DNA from 4 places in the Nitratireductor aquibiodomus genome. Region 1 is predicted to be linked to each of the others. Evidence: riboswitches for the same ligand, from Rfam matches in the RefSeq annotation. Region 1 holds a riboswitch; each other region holds the start of a gene.
What was found. A riboswitch is a leader RNA that binds a small molecule or an ion and turns the genes downstream of it on or off. The one in region 1 is predicted to bind cobalamin.

Region 1 (3,808 bases):
CGAAACCGGCGGCAACCGGGTCCCGCAGGCTGGAAACAAAGATCGGGACGGCGCAAAGACCCTGTTCCTCAAGCGCCTCCACCAGCGCGTCGATGGGCGCGACATCGCTGGCAAGCAGCATGGAGCGATAAAAGAGGATCGCAACGATTGCCCTGCCGGGCTGCGCGGCGAAAAAACCTGCCTCCACAATGCCATGGCCCGGCGCATAGAAGCCGGCCTTGGCGACCGGCTCGGCTTCCGGCGCTTCGATATCCTGTCCCGCAAGGCACGCCATCTGCATGGTCAGCGCGCGCATATTGTCCGGTCCGCCCTCGCGAAAGCAGGCAAGCAGCGCCGCGCGCGCTTCAGCCGAAACGGTGGAACGCTCGGCAAGGCGCGGATCGTCCTGATGGCATTCGCCGGGTAATAGCGCCAGCGCGATGCCCTTGTCTCGCGCAAGTTCCGCCAGCCGGTCGCAGCCATAGCGCCACCACTCATAGCCCCCAAGCACCCGCACCAGAATGGTGCGGGCATGCGCTGCCGTGTTGTCGATCCACAGATCGACCGACATGGGGTGTCTCAGATCGCGCAGCGCGGCAAGGCGCAGCGAGGGCAGGGCCTCGCGCCCGGTCTGCCACGCAGAGGCAATCCCCGCCAGATCGCTGTCGGTGAACGACAGCGCCACCATGTCCGCCGGCGACTGTTGCAGATCGACAGGTTCGATCAAATCGTCCAGAGAGGCGGTGGTGGTGGCGAGGATGTGCATCGGATCAGGCCGAGAGAAGGCTTTCGATGCGCGCGCGGTCGATGCCCTTGAGGCCGATCACGACGAGCCGCGTTTCGGCAGCTTCACCGGCCTTCCACGGACGGTCGTAATGATGCGAAACGCGCGGGCCCACGGCCTGCACCTGAAGACGCATGGGCTTGCCCTTCACATGGGCGAACCCCTTGAGGCGCAGAACCTCGCCTGTCTCCACCACCGCATTGACCCGCTTTTCCAGATCTTCGGGGCGCAGGACCGGCGGCAGGTCGACAACGAATGTGTCGAAATCGTCGTGCTCATGATCGTGCGGGTCGTCGTGATGCGTCTTGCGGTTCTCGATGTCGTCTTCCACCGCGAGGCCGAGACCGAGCAGCAGCGCCGGGTCCACCTTGCCATGGGCGCTCGGCACGACCTGCACATTGCGCGACAGATGATCTTCGATGCGGGCGCGGGCGCGCTCATTGCCTTCCGCGTCCAGAAGATCGCTCTTGGACAATACGATGAGATCGGCGCAGGCCACCTGATCGTCGAACACTTCTTCCACGGGATCGTCATGATCGAGCGTTTCATCGGCGGCGCGCTGCGCGGCGAGTGCATCCATGTCGGAGGCGACCCGGCCATCGGCCAGCGCCGGCCCGTCCACCACCGCAATGACGCCATCGACGGTGACGCGATTCTTGATCGCTGGCCACTGGAAGGCCTGCACCAGCGGCTTGGGCAATGCCAGGCCCGAGGTCTCGATCAGGATGTGATCCACCTTCGGCTCGCGGGCGAGGATCTGGTCGAGCGCGGGCACGAAATCGTCGGCCACGGTGCAGCAGATGCAGCCATTGGCCAGTTCCAGCACGTTTTCCTCCGGGCAATTGTCGAGCCCGCAGTTTTTCAGCACCTCGCCATCGACGCCCGCATCGCCGAATTCGTTGACGATGATGGCAAGCCGCTTGCCGTTTGCCCCTTCCAGAATGTTGCGGATGAGCGTCGTCTTGCCGGCGCCGAGAAAGCCGGTCACGACGGTGCAGGGAACCCGGTCGAAACGCGTTGTCATGGTATATCCTTCAGGTGATGGAGTGTGGAGAACGATAAGACGCGGGTGAGGGGCACACGGGGCTTTCGCGGCCGCGTACCGGCAGAGACACCATGAATGATCGGGAGAAGGCGCGCAGCGGCGCTGTCGGCAGTCATAATGTACACTCCTTGCCCGGGACACCCGCCAGGCGGTCAGGATTTCACTTTCAGACGGCAGGTTTCCTGGCTCACGGGTCGCTGCGCTCTCCAGCCTTCCCAGGGCGTTGCCCCAGTGGCGTGTCAGGTGCGCTCTCCGCTTACAGTTGCGGGGACAGCTGCGGCATTGGGCAAGGCCCGCACCGCATTCCCTCTTAGCCTCCTCCCTTGAGGGAAGAGGACCGTCTATCGCGCATTTACGGCTCGCCCGACGGGTCTGTCAATGCGGGCAACAAAGCGATTGCGGGGCGTGGCGATTCTTGTATGCTCCGCCCGCTGTCGGTTCCGCTGAAGCGGACCAGAGGGAACATGGTGCGGCGCCAAAAGCGCCAAGGCCATGGCTGCCCCCGCAACTGTAAGCGGTGAGCATTTTCCTGATCGCCACTGAGGCTTTTTGTCTTGGGAAGGCTGGAAAACGCTGCGACCCGTGAGCCAGGAAACCTGCCGACAACCTGAAAGAAACACCGTATCCCTCGGGTGGAGGGGAAAGGACCGGACATGACCTCGCGTATCGCACGCATTTTTTCCGCATTCGTTTTTTCATCGCTCTTCGCAACTGGCGCCGAGGCCCATCATGCCATGGGTGGAGAAACGCCCACGACCCTTTACGAAGGGCTGGTATCAGGGCTCGCCCATCCCGTGATCGGGCTTGACCATCTCGCCTTCATCGTCGCTGCCGGCCTCATTGCCGCTGTCGCCGGCATGAGCCTTTTCGCGCCGCTTCTCTTCGTCGCCGGTTCGCTGATCGGCGTCGGTCTGCACCTGATGCTGCTCGATCTGCCGGCGGCTGAAATCATCATCGCGGCAAGCGTTCTTGCCGGCGGCTGGCTTCTGGCGCGCGGCCGGGCGGTGGAGAATCAAATACTCGTCTTCGCGCTGTTTCTGGTGGTCGGCGTGTTCCATGGCTATGCCTTCGGCGAGGCCATTGTCGGCAGCGAGGAGACGCCGCTCATCGCCTATCTCGCCGGCCTCGCCGCAATCCAGAGCGCCATCGCGCTCGGCGCATATTTTCTGGTCCAGTCGCGTGGCTGGGCCATTGAGGCCATGCAGCCCCGGCTTGCCGGTGCCGCCATCCTTGGCGTTGGCGTGACCTTCCTTGCCGGGCATCTTGTCGGCTGAGCCGGCAAAATAGCGATGCGATCCCTTCATTTCGTTCTGGGCGGCGCGCGCTCCGGCAAGAGCCGCCATGCCGAGAGGCTGATCGAGGCCGCACCGGCGCCCTGGCACTACATCGCCACGGCGCAGGCCTTCGATGACGAGATGCGCGAACGCATCGCCATGCACCGCGCGCGGCGCAAGGAGGCGGTGGCGGGGGCGTGGCAGACGCACGACGCCCCGCTCGACCTGCCGGGTGTGCTTGAGGAACTACCGGCCCGCGAAACGGTTCTGGTCGATTGCCTCACCCTGTGGCTCAGCAACCTCATGCTGAACGACCATGATCCAAAGCCTGCCGCCGAGAGACTGCTTGCAGCCCTTGCCGCGAGAGAGGGAACCACGGTTCTCGTTTCGAATGAGGTCGGCTTCGGCATCGTGCCCGAAACGCCGCTCGGCCGCCACTTCCGCGACGAGGCGGGAATTTTGAACCAGAAGGTCGCTGCCACAGCGGACAACGTCACGCTGGTGGTGGCCGGCTTGCCCATGAAAGTGAAGTGACATGCGAGAGATCGACGCAAACGAAGCCGAGCGCCACAAGGCCAAGATGGCCAAACGCAAGGCGGTTCAGGATGCCGAAGTGCGCGACAAGACGGTCGAGAAAGGGCTTCTGATCGTCAACACCGGGCCGGGCAAGGGCAAATCCACCGCAGCCTTCGGTCTTGCGCTGCGCATGCTCGGCCATGGCCGCCG
Region 2 (3,808 bases), on a different contig from region 1:
CAGCAGGGCGATCCGGTTGGAGAAGCGCGCCGCCAGCGCCAGATCGTGTATGGCGACCAGAATGCCGACACCCCGCTCGCGCACCTGATCGGCCAGAAACCGCAGGCTGAAAAGCTGGTTGCCAATATCAAGGGCGCTCGTCGGCTCATCGAGCACGATAAGCGGCGTCTGTTGCGAAAGGGCGCGCGCAAGCATGACGCGCTGGCGTTCTCCGCCGCTGAGCGCATCAAGGGAGCGGAACGCAAGGCTGGAAAGATTGAGCTTTTCCAGAACTTCCTCCACCAGCGCAATGTCGCACGCGCCCGGGCTCATACCCATATAGGGCGTTCGCCCCAGAAGACAGGCATCGAAAACGCTGACCGGAAAACCGTCCGGCGTGCGCTGGGGAACATAAGCCACGAGCCGCGCCCGCTCCCTTGCCGAAATGCCAGCGATGTCGCGCCCGTCGAGCAGGACCCGGCCGCTTTCGAGACGCGTCTGACCGAGCATCGCGCGGACCAGCGTGGATTTGCCGGCGCCATTTGGCCCTACCAGACCGACGATTTCGCCAGGTCCCACCCGTAACGATATGCCGTCGAGAACGGCGTTGTCGTTCAGCACCCGCCGCAGATTGTGCGCTTCAAGAAGGGTCATGCGAAAGCCTCCCGCCGCCGCGACACGATCAGGTGCAGAAAGACCGGAACACCAACGAAGGCAACGACAATGCCCACCGGAAGGACCGTCGGGCTGAAAGCCAGCCGCCCGATCGTGTCGGCGGCCAGAAGAAGCGCTGCGCCGCAGATTGCTGCGAAGGGCAGCAGAAGCCGGTGATCACCGCCGATCATCATGCGTGCCAGATGCGGCCCGATCAGTCCAACGAACCCGATGACGCCCACAAAGCTGATGACCGAGGCTGCGGAGACGACGGAAAAGAGAATGGCGAAGGTGCGCAGACGGCGCACATCGACGCCCAGCGAACGCGCGACATCATCGCCGGCGACGGTGAGTGCGTTGAGCTGCCAGGCCCTTGCCTGGATCGGAATGAGCACCGCGAAGAGAACAGCGGCGCACAGATAGACCGCATCCCACTGCACCCCGTTGAGGCTGCCAAACGTCCAGTGCACGACACGGGCCAGCTGCTCTTCGGTGGCGACAAACTGGACCGCAGCGGTCAATGCGCTGAACAGATACATCAGCGCAATGCCGGTGAGGATCATCGCCTGTGCCCCCATACCCCGCCACCAGCTCAACGAAAAAACGGCGAACGCGCACAGAAGCGCACAGACAAAGGCCGACAGGGGGACGAAATAGACGCCTGCCGCCTGAAGACCGATACCGAACATGATGGCGACGGAAGCCCCAAAACCGGCAGCCGAGGAAACGCCGATCGTATAGGGGCTGACGAGCGGATTGCGGGTAATGGCCTGCATGAGAACGCCGGACACGGACAGGGCAGCGCCGGCCACCAGCGCCATCACCACACGCGGCAGGCGCAGGTAAAGCAGAACCCGCGCCGCCTGTTCGTCCGATGATCCTGGCAAATAGCCGAGGCTTGCCCGCTCCATGAGAACGAGCGCAAGCGTTACGACACTTGTATCGTTGATGCCACGTACGGAAACCGATGCGGCGGCAATCATCAAAAGCGCGAATGACAGGGCGATCAGCAGAATGCGTCGCCGTCCGCCCTCCCGATACCGGGCGGCAAGGCCCCTGCCTTTTTCGACCGAGGCGGCACCTGTACCCCCGGCTTCGGTTTCAAGCGTATCGGTCATCGGCCCCGCCCCGTCATGTCAGCTTGCTCAGAAGTCGCCTTGATAGGTCATGCCCGGCTGATAGGGCAGTCCCTGGAAGTCCTCGACCCAGCGACGCATGGCCTCTTCCGGATCGACATCCTTGAACAGCTCTGGATGCGCCCATTTGGCGATCTGCAGCGCGCCGGTGATCTTCGAGGAGCCGCCGGCGAGGTAGTAGTTGATGACGTAGACGTTCTTCGCCTCTGCCGCCGGCGTGGCGCGGATGTCCTCACGCGCCATCAGCCCGTCCCATGTCGTCTTGTACTGCTCTTGGGGGATGGTCGTGTAAGCGCCCGGTTCCAGCTTCACGATCAGCGACGGCACGCGCGCGACCAGTTCCTCCGGATCGATGGTGAAGGCGTTGGGATTGCCACGCGCGGCCGGCTCGTCCTCAATGACGATTTCGCCAAAAACGTTCCTGCCGCCACCGGCTTCGATCATGTCGTGCCAGCCAGAGCCCGGCGTGACCGTCACCAGCGGGCGCTTCTCCTCCAGATAAACCGGCACCGGCTCGACGCCCTCAAGCCGCTCGGCCAGAAGCGCTTTGTAATCCTCATAATAGGCAGCGAGATCGGCCGCCCGCTCTTCGCGACCGAAGAGTTTGCCCATCAGCTTGACGTTCTCGACATGCTTGAGCGTATCCCAGGAGGTTACGACCAGAACCGGAATTCCGAACGGCTCAAGCTGGCGCGCCGCCTCCTCGTAAACGCCGTTGCGCGGCAGAATGACGAGATCCGGCCTCTTGGCGATGATGGCCTCGTAATTGGGCTCGCTCTGCCCCTGGCCCACCACGTCGTCGGGGCCGAATTCCGGCCAGTAGGCAGGATCGCGATAGGTGCTGGCGCCGGTGCCAACCACCTGCTCGATGGCGCCGATGGCGCGCGCGAATTCAACCGAATAGCGGTTGAAGATCACAGCGCGCTTGACGGGCAGGTCGACATCGACCTGACGCCCGACATCATCGGTAATGGTTTCTGCGAAAGCGGATTGGGAGAGTGACAGCGCGACAATGGCAGCGCCGAGAACGGACTTGAACAACATGATCACCTCGATCGACACGGGGCGCCGGGAGGTGCGTGAAAGAGCGCCCGCATCGACCGAATGCGCCGCAAGGCGTCCTTGCACCCCGCGAGACCGGTCTACGCTACCCTCTTGCCGGACACCTCGCCGACAATTGCGTTTGCGCCAAGGCCGGTCTCCTGGCTCGCGGCTCAAGCGTTCGAATATCCCTTCCCGGCCGACTGACCAGTGGATCGATACCGAACTCGCCGCCTACAGTTGCGAGGGCAGCCGCAGACTGGGACGAACCCGTCCTGCGTTCCCGTTTCATCCGACGTTGCGGAACCGTGGCGCGCAATCGTTAACCTGATCGGACCTGCAAGGCCAACCGTTTTCCTCCCCGCCGCTACCATTACCTGTTTAAAGTCCCGCGAAGCCGCTGTTTGCGACCGGTCGGCTCATAGGCGAAATCGGCGACAACGCGTCCCCCAAGCAGGTGCTCTTCAATGATGCGGTCTATCGCATCCTCATTCACGCCATCGTAATAGGCGCCTTCGGGAAATACCTGAAGAACCGGCGCGAGATTGCAGGGGCCGAGACAGGTTGCTTTCGCGGTCATGGTGCCATCCCCCGTGTTGCGCAGGTTCAGTTCCTTCTGCCGGTTGCGCAAATGACACTACAGAACGTCCGCCCCGGCAGCGTTGCACGCCCCGCCCTCACACACCAGAACCCGTCTTTTCTGCGCCGGCACCAGAGAGCCTTCCCGTACCGGAGTTTCAGCGGGAGGAACGGCCGGCTCCTGAGCAATGTCGCCGATGAGACCGCCAAGAAGCCGTTCAAAATGTGCACTGCGAGCAATGTCGGATGCTATGCGGATGGGTGGCCAGCCGCCGGATGTTTCGGCTTACCAGCGCCGGAGCGATTTCGACAGCCAGTTCCGGAAGCTCGGCTCCATCGGAAGCAGGAGCGGGACAACCACGATCTCAGAATAATGTTCTGCCCGCAGTTCCAGAAGTGCGGACCGCAAGGACGGCGTC
Region 3 (3,808 bases), on a different contig from region 1:
CCGCAGAGACCCTCGAATTCCATCACGGCAGGCACCACAAGGCCTATGTCGACAAGCTCAACGCGTTAACGGCAGACAGCACCTATCGGCACATGAGCCTTGAAGAGGTCATTTTGACGAGCGCCAACAAGCCGGCCGAAAGCGGCCTGTTCAATCAGGCTGGCCAGCACTGGAACCACAGCCATTTCTGGCTTGGCATGAAGGCCGGTGGCGGCGGCGCGGTTCCGGGGAATCTCGAAAAGCACCTGATTGCCGATTTCGGGTCGGTTGACCGTTTCAAGGAAGAGTTCAAGGCGGCCTGCATTGCGCAGTTCGGAAGCGGATGGGCATGGCTCGTTTTTGATGGCGAGAAGCTCGCCATTGCCAAGACGGGCAATGCCGACACGCCGCTGACAGAAGGCAAGTCGGCATTGTTGACCTGCGATGTCTGGGAACACTCCTACTACATCGATTACCGCAATCTGCGTCCCAGATATGTCGATGCTTTTCTGGAAGGTCTCGTCAACTGGGAGATAGTGGCCGAGCGCTATGAGAGTGCCATCGGGGCTTAGGGTCAGGACCTGTTGATATGGCCTTCCCCTAAGTCCGGTGCGCCGCCGGCCTTGAGAGCCGGCGGCGTTTACAGGTGTCAGGCGCTTGCGTTTTCGGTGCGCATCGTGCGGGCGGCGGCAACCATGTTGACCAGGGCGGGACGCACTTCGTCCCATTTGCGGGTCTTCAGGCCGCAGTCCGGATTGACCCAGATCTGCTCCCCGGCAAGGCGCTGGCGCGCCAGCGAAAGCAACGCCGTCATCTCACCAATTTCGGGGACGCGCGGCGAGTGGATGTCGTAGACGCCTGGTCCGATCTCATTGGGATATTTGAAGGTTTTGAAGGCATCGAGCAATTCCATCCTCGAGCGCGATGTCTCGATGGAGATCACATCCGCGTCCATGGCGGCGATGGCGTCGATTATGTCGTTGAACTCCGAATAGCACATATGGGTGTGAATCTGGGTTTCATCCGAAACCCCGCTGGCCGAAATGCGGAAGCTCTCCACTGCCCAGTCGAGATAGTGCTTCCAGTCCGCATGGCGTAGCGGCAGGCCTTCGCGCAGGGCCGCTTCGTCGATCTGGATAATGCGCGCACCCGCTGCCTCAAGGTCACGGACCTCGTCGCGAATGGCAAGCGCGATCTGCCGGCAGGTCTCGCTACGCGGAATGTCGTCGCGCACGAAAGACCAGTTGAGAATGGTCACAGGGCCAGTCAGCATGCCCTTGACCGGCCTGTCCGTCAGCGACTGGGCATACTGCCACCACGAAACGGTCATCGGAGTGGGCCTGGATACGTCGCCGTAGATAACCGGCGGTCTGACATAGCGCGATCCATAGCTTTGCACCCAGGCGTGCTGGGTGAAGGCGAAGCCGGAAAGCTGCTCGCCGAAATACTGAACCATGTCGTTGCGCTCGAACTCGCCATGGACCAGCACATCGAGGCCGACGTCCTCCTGCCAGCGGATCGTCGCTTCGGTTTCCTTCTTCAGGAACGTGTCGTAGTCGACAAAGCTAAGCTCGCCGCGTGCATGTGCGGCTCTTGCCTTGCGAACCTCTGGCGTCTGCGGGAAGGAGCCGATCGTGGTGGTCGGAAAGGCGGGCAGGCCGAGCCGGGTAGCCTGTAGCTTCTGGCGCTCGACAAACGTGGCGCCGCGCGTCTTCATCTCGTCGTTGATCCGCGCCATGCGGCCCTGAACCAGAGGGTCGCTGACCTTGGGGGAGGCGTGCCGCGCGGCGACGGCATCGGCTGCTGCTTTCAGGGCACCGGCAACGTCTGCTCCGTTCCCGGACAGAACATCGGAGAGCACATGAAGTTCGTCCATTTTCTGCAGGGCGAATGCAAGCCAGGAGCGCAGGTCGGCGTCGAGCGTGGTTTCCAGTTCCAGATCGATGGGGATATGGAGCAGCGAGCAGGACGGAGCGAGCTGGACCATCGCTGCGCCGCGCGCCTTGACGACGGGCCCGAGCCTGTCTGCGAGGGAAGCCAGATCAGCGCGCCAGATGTTGCGGCCGTTGATCACGCCAAGCGACAGAACCAGATCCGGCCGCGCAGCGGCGAGCACCGCGTCGAGTTGCTCCGGCGCGCGAACGAGGTCCAGGTGAAGGCCGGCCACAGGCAGGGAAAGCGCGGTTTCCAGATTGCCGCCGAGCCCGCCGAAATAGGTTGCAAGCATGATCCGGAGATCTGGGGCAGCGGCTGCAAGCTTCCGGTAGGCAAGCCGATAGGCATCCTGTTCGTTGGGAATGAGGTCGGTGACGAGGGCCGGCTCATCAATCTGTACCCAGTCCGCTCCGGCCTCCTTCAGCTTGCGAAGCAGTTCTTCATAAACAGGCAGCAGGCGCGGCAGAAGCGCAAGCGGATCGTAGCCTGCATCGCTGGACTTGCCGAGTTTGAGGAAGGTGATCGGACCAAGGAGTACGGGCCGGGTATGGATGCCGAGCGCTTTTGCTTCGAGAAACTCATCCAGCGGCTTGGTGGAGGAGAGGGCGAAGACCTGGTCGTCGGAGAATGCCGGCACCATGTAGTGGTAATTGGTGTCGAACCATTTGGTCATTTCCTGCGCTTTGTGGCCGCCGGAGTGGCCGGGGTGCCCGGGGTGCTCGCATCCCGCATCCCTGGAGCCCTGGCTGCCGCGCGCCATTGCGAAATAGACTTCAAGCGGCACCGGGCCACCCTGCCAGCCATAGTCTGCCGGAACCGCGCCGACCATCACACTGGTGTCCAGCACCTGATCGTAGAGTGAGAAATCATTGGAAGGGATGATTGCAACGCCACGATCGCGCTGCTCCTTCCAGTTCTCGGCCCTGAGTTCCCTTGCAGTCTGGAGAAGGGTTTCTGCGCTGCTTTTGCCGGACCAATGGCTTTCAAGGGCGAGTTTCAGTTCTCGGCGGCGGCCGATACGCGGCACGCCGAGCGTGGAGACAGGAATTGAACGTTCAGACATGGCACACCCGATGCTGTTTGGGGCAGGGGGGAGGCGTACGCAGACCGCGGCCTGAACGGCCGCCGCATGACGAACACCGGACACCCCGCCCGTTGACGTTGTTTCGTCATGGCAGGTCTCCTGGCTCACGGGTCTCGGCCTTGATCCGTCTTCCCGGACGTCTGTCCAGTGACTTGAATGGATTTCGGCTCGCCGCTGACAGTTGCGGGGGCAGCGCCGGATTTGAACCGGCTTCCCTCTTAGCCCGAATCCGCCTGAAGGCAGGTTCGAGAACCACGACGCGCCCAGATTCCTCGCAATGCGGCGGAAAGTCAAGAATGATATAAAGAAATGTTTATATCTTTACCTCTTGTCTGAGGGGTGATGTGCCTCTCTATTTTAGCTGTCGGGAAATCCTGTTCCGGAGTTGGTCCATGTGCGCGCGCGGGTCGGCCGGCAGAAGGTTGACAGGCGCGGGTCTGCGTATACTTTTCGAAGCGGTCAAGGTTCCGTCGGCAGACCTGTCTCGGTCGGCGGCTAAGAGGGAATCCGGTTCAAATCCGGAGCTGACCCGCAACTGTGAGCGACGAGCCGCTTTGCCGATCATGTCACTGGCGTTATGCCGGGAAGACGGGTGAAGCTGTGATGAGCCGCAAGCCAGGAGACCTGCCTGATCGTGTGAAGTTCCGTGGTCGGGATATGCCACAGGAGCGCGTGCTTCGGAATATCCGGTTCCGACGCGCGATCTCCCTGCCGTTCCCGATCGCATCAGCTCGAGGAATGGCAGTGGATACGAATGCATTATTGAATGAAGGGCAGGGAAGCCGCGCGATCCTGCTTCTTGCAAAGTCG
Region 4 (3,808 bases), on a different contig from region 1:
TGCCGGTGAGCGCGGCTGCCAGCACAAACATGCTCTGACGGAAACGCTGGACGTTGAGCCCGAGCGCCACCGCGCTCTCGTCTCCCGCCATCAGGAGGTTCAGACGACGGGCCTGAACCAGCATCACGCCAAGCCCAAGCGCAAGGGCGACGAGCGGAATGGGAATGAGCTTCCACTGCGCGGTGCCGAAGCCGCCCAGTGTCCAGAACAGGACCCGTGAGGCGAGCTGCGGATCGGGTGATGTGAGCACAATCAGGCTTGTGAGCGCGCTCAGGATCGCGCTCATCGCCACACCGGCAAGCACAAGTCGCGTCGGTGTCATGTGCCCGCCCGTCCGCGCAACCCAGAACACTGCGAAGAGTGTTACCAGTCCGCCGAGAAAGGCCGAGATGTGCAACGTGAACACGCCGAGACCAAGAAGCCCCCAGCGCATCACCACCACGGCGCCCGTTGCCGCACCGGAGGAAACGCCGAGGATGCTCGGGCCGGCCAATGGATTGCGGACGATGGACTGGATCGTCATGCCGGTTACCCCCAGGCTCGCGCCCACAAGGGCGGCGAGCACGACACGCGGCATGCGCGTCTGGACGACAATGGTCTCATAGACCGCGCGCCAGTCAGGCTCGACCAGCCCGTCGCCGGCCACCAGATTGGCGAGAATGGCGACCGCCGTTCCACCGGGTATGTGCACCGAGCCGAACATCAGTCCCGCAATGGCCATACCCAGGAGCAGCCCCACCATCAGGAGAATGACCAGCGCATAGCCTGGCGACCCGCCGCTTGCCGCGCGGGCGAAAGCAACACGGCGAAGAGCCGCGCCTCGCGCAGGCGGTGCTGACTGGAGCACGGCAAGCAGCGCTTCATGGCTGTCTGGGTCGTCCCTCTTCGGGGCGGGAGCATGCATCCCGTGAGTCCCGCTCGCCTGCTATTCGCCCATCCGCTCGGGATGGAAAGCACGGGCCAGTTTCTCCACCGCATCGATGGAGCTCGGCCCCGGCTGGCCCCAGACGGAATCGATCGTGACAAATCTTTCACCGACAATGCCCGGCACGTCCCCGATGGTCGGGTTCGCCTTCAATATCTCGATCCGCCCCTGGCCCAGCTCACCGGCAGGGTCACCGACCACCTGGCCGCCGGCGGTGCCGGAGTAATAGACGACGACGTATTCAGGCATACGCTCGGCGATCTGCTCCCAGGACACCTGACCATAGCGGTTTGCAACATCGCCAAAGATGTTCTCGCCGCCGGCCCGCGACACCACATGCGACAGCATGGTGTTGCCAAGAACGGCGCGTGGGGCGGCCTCTCCGCCGTTGAAGATGAACACCGGTATGGCGTCCGCGCCTTTGAGATCCTCTTCCACTGCAGCGAGCCGTTTTTCAATGTCAGCGATCAGTGCTTCGCCGCGCTCGCGCACGCCAAAGATGGCAGATACGGAGCGGATTTCAGCGTAGAGTTCATCGAAACCGAATTTGCCGAGATTGCAGCCTTCGGTGTTGAGCCGCGTCTTCATGCCCAGATCATGCAACTGGTCGCGCGTGTGGCGGCTTTCGCTGAAGCCGTCAGGATAACCGGCATAGACAAAATCGGCCTCCACCTCGATAAGCTGCTCGGTCGTGGCGACAAGCGGCGAAAGCACGGGAACCTCGTTATACGCCTCTTCATATTGCGGGCTGATCTTGAGGTTCGCCATATAGGAGGTGCCCGCCATGCGGTCTTCCAGCCCAAGCGCCAGCATCATCTCCGTTGCGTTGTTGCTGAGCGTAACGGCCCTTGCCGGCGGTGCGTCATAGGTGGTGGTGACACCGCAGTTCTCATCCGTATAGGGAAAGCCCGCTCCATCTGCGAAAGCAGGCATCGAAGCCGCCAATAGACCCGCGACCGCAAAAGCGCGGAGACCGCCATAACGCATCATGAATTCACTCCTTGCAAAGCCGGCTCATTCCCGGCGTTTTCGAATGGGGATGGAGAAGAGGCCTGCCTGTCGAGAGCCGGGAGCACCTCGGCAGCGAAGAGCTCCATGCCCCTGAGAGCCACATCGTTGGCGATCAAGCCATTGGCGCTGAACAGGCAGCGTATGCTGCTGGAACCCGTGCGTGCCGAAAGCGCGTGCAATTGCGCATGGCATTCCTCGGGTGTCCCCGCGATGGTGAAATCAGCCATCATCAAAGCGCGGCTGCGCGGCTCTGGCGGTGTCATCCCGCGTGCCAGCGCGCGTTCGGCACGGCGCGTGTTCAGTCTATCGAGAAGCGTGTCGACCCGCTCATCAGCTTCAGCCCGGGTCGGAGCAATCACCACATAACGAGAGAGCGACGAGGCCGTGAGCGATGCCCGCGACGCGCCATGCCGTTCAAGTGCGGCGTGAAACACGGGCAATTGCCGCGCCTCGTTCGGTTCGAGACTGAGCAGCAGCGGAAACCCGTTTCGCGCGGCGATGTCGACGGTTTCTTCTGAGACGCCGGCCACGTAGACGGGCGGATGCGGTTTCTGAACCGGAGGCGGTCCGACGGCGACATTGGCGAATTTCCAGGGTCCGGCATCGGCAGAGCAGTGCGGCTTTGTCCACGCTTCGATCATGATCCTGAGCGCTTCGCAGAAGCGGCGGTGCGCATCGTCACGCGAAATCTCCAGCGCGGTGAAAGTCGCGGGCTCCGTGCCACGTCCGATGCCCAAATCGACCCTGCCGCCGCTCTGAAAATCAAGCTGCGCGATCTGCTCGGCCAGCATGAGCGGGTGATAGAGCGGCAGGACGAGGATCGACGTGCCGAAGCGCAGCCGCTCCGTACGCGCCAGGATCTCCGCGCCGAGCAACAGCGTCGACGGATAGGGCAGCGCTTCCCGGGCGAAGTGAAACTCGTTGAACCAGATGCCGCCAAAGCCAAGCGCATCAGCGCGTTCGACGAGGTACATGAGTGCAGCGTGATCGCCCAATGCCCCCTCCCGCGCGAATCCAGCCAGATCAACGCGCATTCGGGCCACCTGCAGCAACCGACGGAAAAAGGCGGAAACGACTCATTTGAAATGATATAACATATCGAAGACGATCGAGCCCGTTAAATCGTCTTGTCGCCGGCAAAGCCGCGCCTGCATGCATTCTGATCCTCCTGCCGGCGCACCTCGTCCGGCGTTCATGGTCAATGCATGAGGCAGGTCTCCTGGCTCGCGGCTCGGACGTTCGCTCCGCCTTCCCGGCTCTGGCCAGTGGCATTGGAAGAACTTGCCGCTTACAGTTGCGAGGGCAGCCCCGGAATTGATCCCGCCAGGAGATCGCACCGGGTTCCCTTTTCATCCGCAGGATGCGGAACCGCATGCGGGAGCGACCCTAGCGGCGAAGCGGTCGCCGCGCAACACACCGCAGCCCGGTTCCATGACAAAATCATCGGCTGGGCCGGGCGAGCCTGAACGCCCTGCCAGTCCTGTGGCCGCGTTCGCTCCGAAGTCCGCCATCCATAGGCGAAAATCCAGGCCTTCCGCTGCATCGCCCTGGCATATCCCGGCGGAAAGCAACCGATGGTGGAACTAAAGCATCGGACCGAAAAGTGGAATCCGGTTTTCGGATTATTCCGATGCTCCATCAAGAATTTAGATCGTCCTTTGTGCGTGCGGATGAACGCACGGCGATCTAGTGTTTGATTTATAAATGAATGTATGCTTCATATATAAACATTGAGCACGCCGGTTGGATGGCTGCTCACCTCGGGGGGTGCAGTCGGGTGGACACGTCTCGTTTAATGGGCAGCTCTGATCGAGCGACAATCTGCGGGCAGAATGCCGGACTTCCGTGCGCCCTGACCTGCTTTCAGCCTGC

Region 2: another riboswitch for cobalamin. It lies ahead of BLW55_RS06020 (ABC transporter substrate-binding protein); the one in region 1 lies ahead of cobW (cobalamin biosynthesis protein CobW).
Region 3: another riboswitch for cobalamin. It lies ahead of metE (5-methyltetrahydropteroyltriglutamate--homocysteine S-methyltransferase); the one in region 1 lies ahead of cobW (cobalamin biosynthesis protein CobW).
Region 4: another riboswitch for cobalamin. It lies ahead of BLW55_RS13190 (LLM class flavin-dependent oxidoreductase); the one in region 1 lies ahead of cobW (cobalamin biosynthesis protein CobW).

What each region holds. Positions count from the first base shown of each region.
Region 1 is NZ_FNSL01000002.1:211,132-214,939, forward strand. Features, by position in the region: gene cobN (cobaltochelatase subunit CobN) at 1-745, opposite strand, end outside; gene cobW (cobalamin biosynthesis protein CobW) at 750-1,787, opposite strand; cobalamin riboswitch at 1,963-2,165, opposite strand; cobalamin riboswitch at 2,227-2,426, shown strand; gene BLW55_RS20160 (HupE/UreJ family protein) at 2,462-3,082, shown strand; gene cobU (bifunctional adenosylcobinamide kinase/adenosylcobinamide-phosphate guanylyltransferase) at 3,098-3,616, shown strand; gene cobO (cob(I)yrinic acid a,c-diamide adenosyltransferase) at 3,618-3,808, shown strand, end outside.
Region 2 is NZ_FNSL01000001.1:1,247,351-1,251,158, forward strand. Features, by position in the region: gene BLW55_RS06010 (ABC transporter ATP-binding protein) at 1-633, opposite strand, end outside; gene BLW55_RS06015 (FecCD family ABC transporter permease) at 630-1,751, opposite strand; gene BLW55_RS06020 (ABC transporter substrate-binding protein) at 1,779-2,813, opposite strand; cobalamin riboswitch at 2,945-3,136, opposite strand; gene BLW55_RS20910 ((2Fe-2S) ferredoxin domain-containing protein) at 3,184-3,390, opposite strand; gene BLW55_RS20915 (CbiX/SirB N-terminal domain-containing protein) at 3,676-3,808, opposite strand, start outside.
Region 3 is NZ_FNSL01000001.1:1,251,260-1,255,067, reverse strand. Features, by position in the region: gene BLW55_RS06035 (superoxide dismutase) at 1-551, shown strand, start outside; gene metE (5-methyltetrahydropteroyltriglutamate--homocysteine S-methyltransferase) at 629-2,977, opposite strand; cobalamin riboswitch at 3,071-3,270, opposite strand; cobalamin riboswitch at 3,444-3,643, shown strand; gene BLW55_RS20915 (CbiX/SirB N-terminal domain-containing protein) at 3,602-3,808, shown strand, end outside.
Region 4 is NZ_FNSL01000001.1:2,761,246-2,765,053, reverse strand. Features, by position in the region: gene BLW55_RS13200 (FecCD family ABC transporter permease) at 1-904, opposite strand, end outside; gene BLW55_RS13195 (ABC transporter substrate-binding protein) at 926-1,858, opposite strand; gene BLW55_RS13190 (LLM class flavin-dependent oxidoreductase) at 1,912-2,931, opposite strand; cobalamin riboswitch at 3,129-3,324, opposite strand.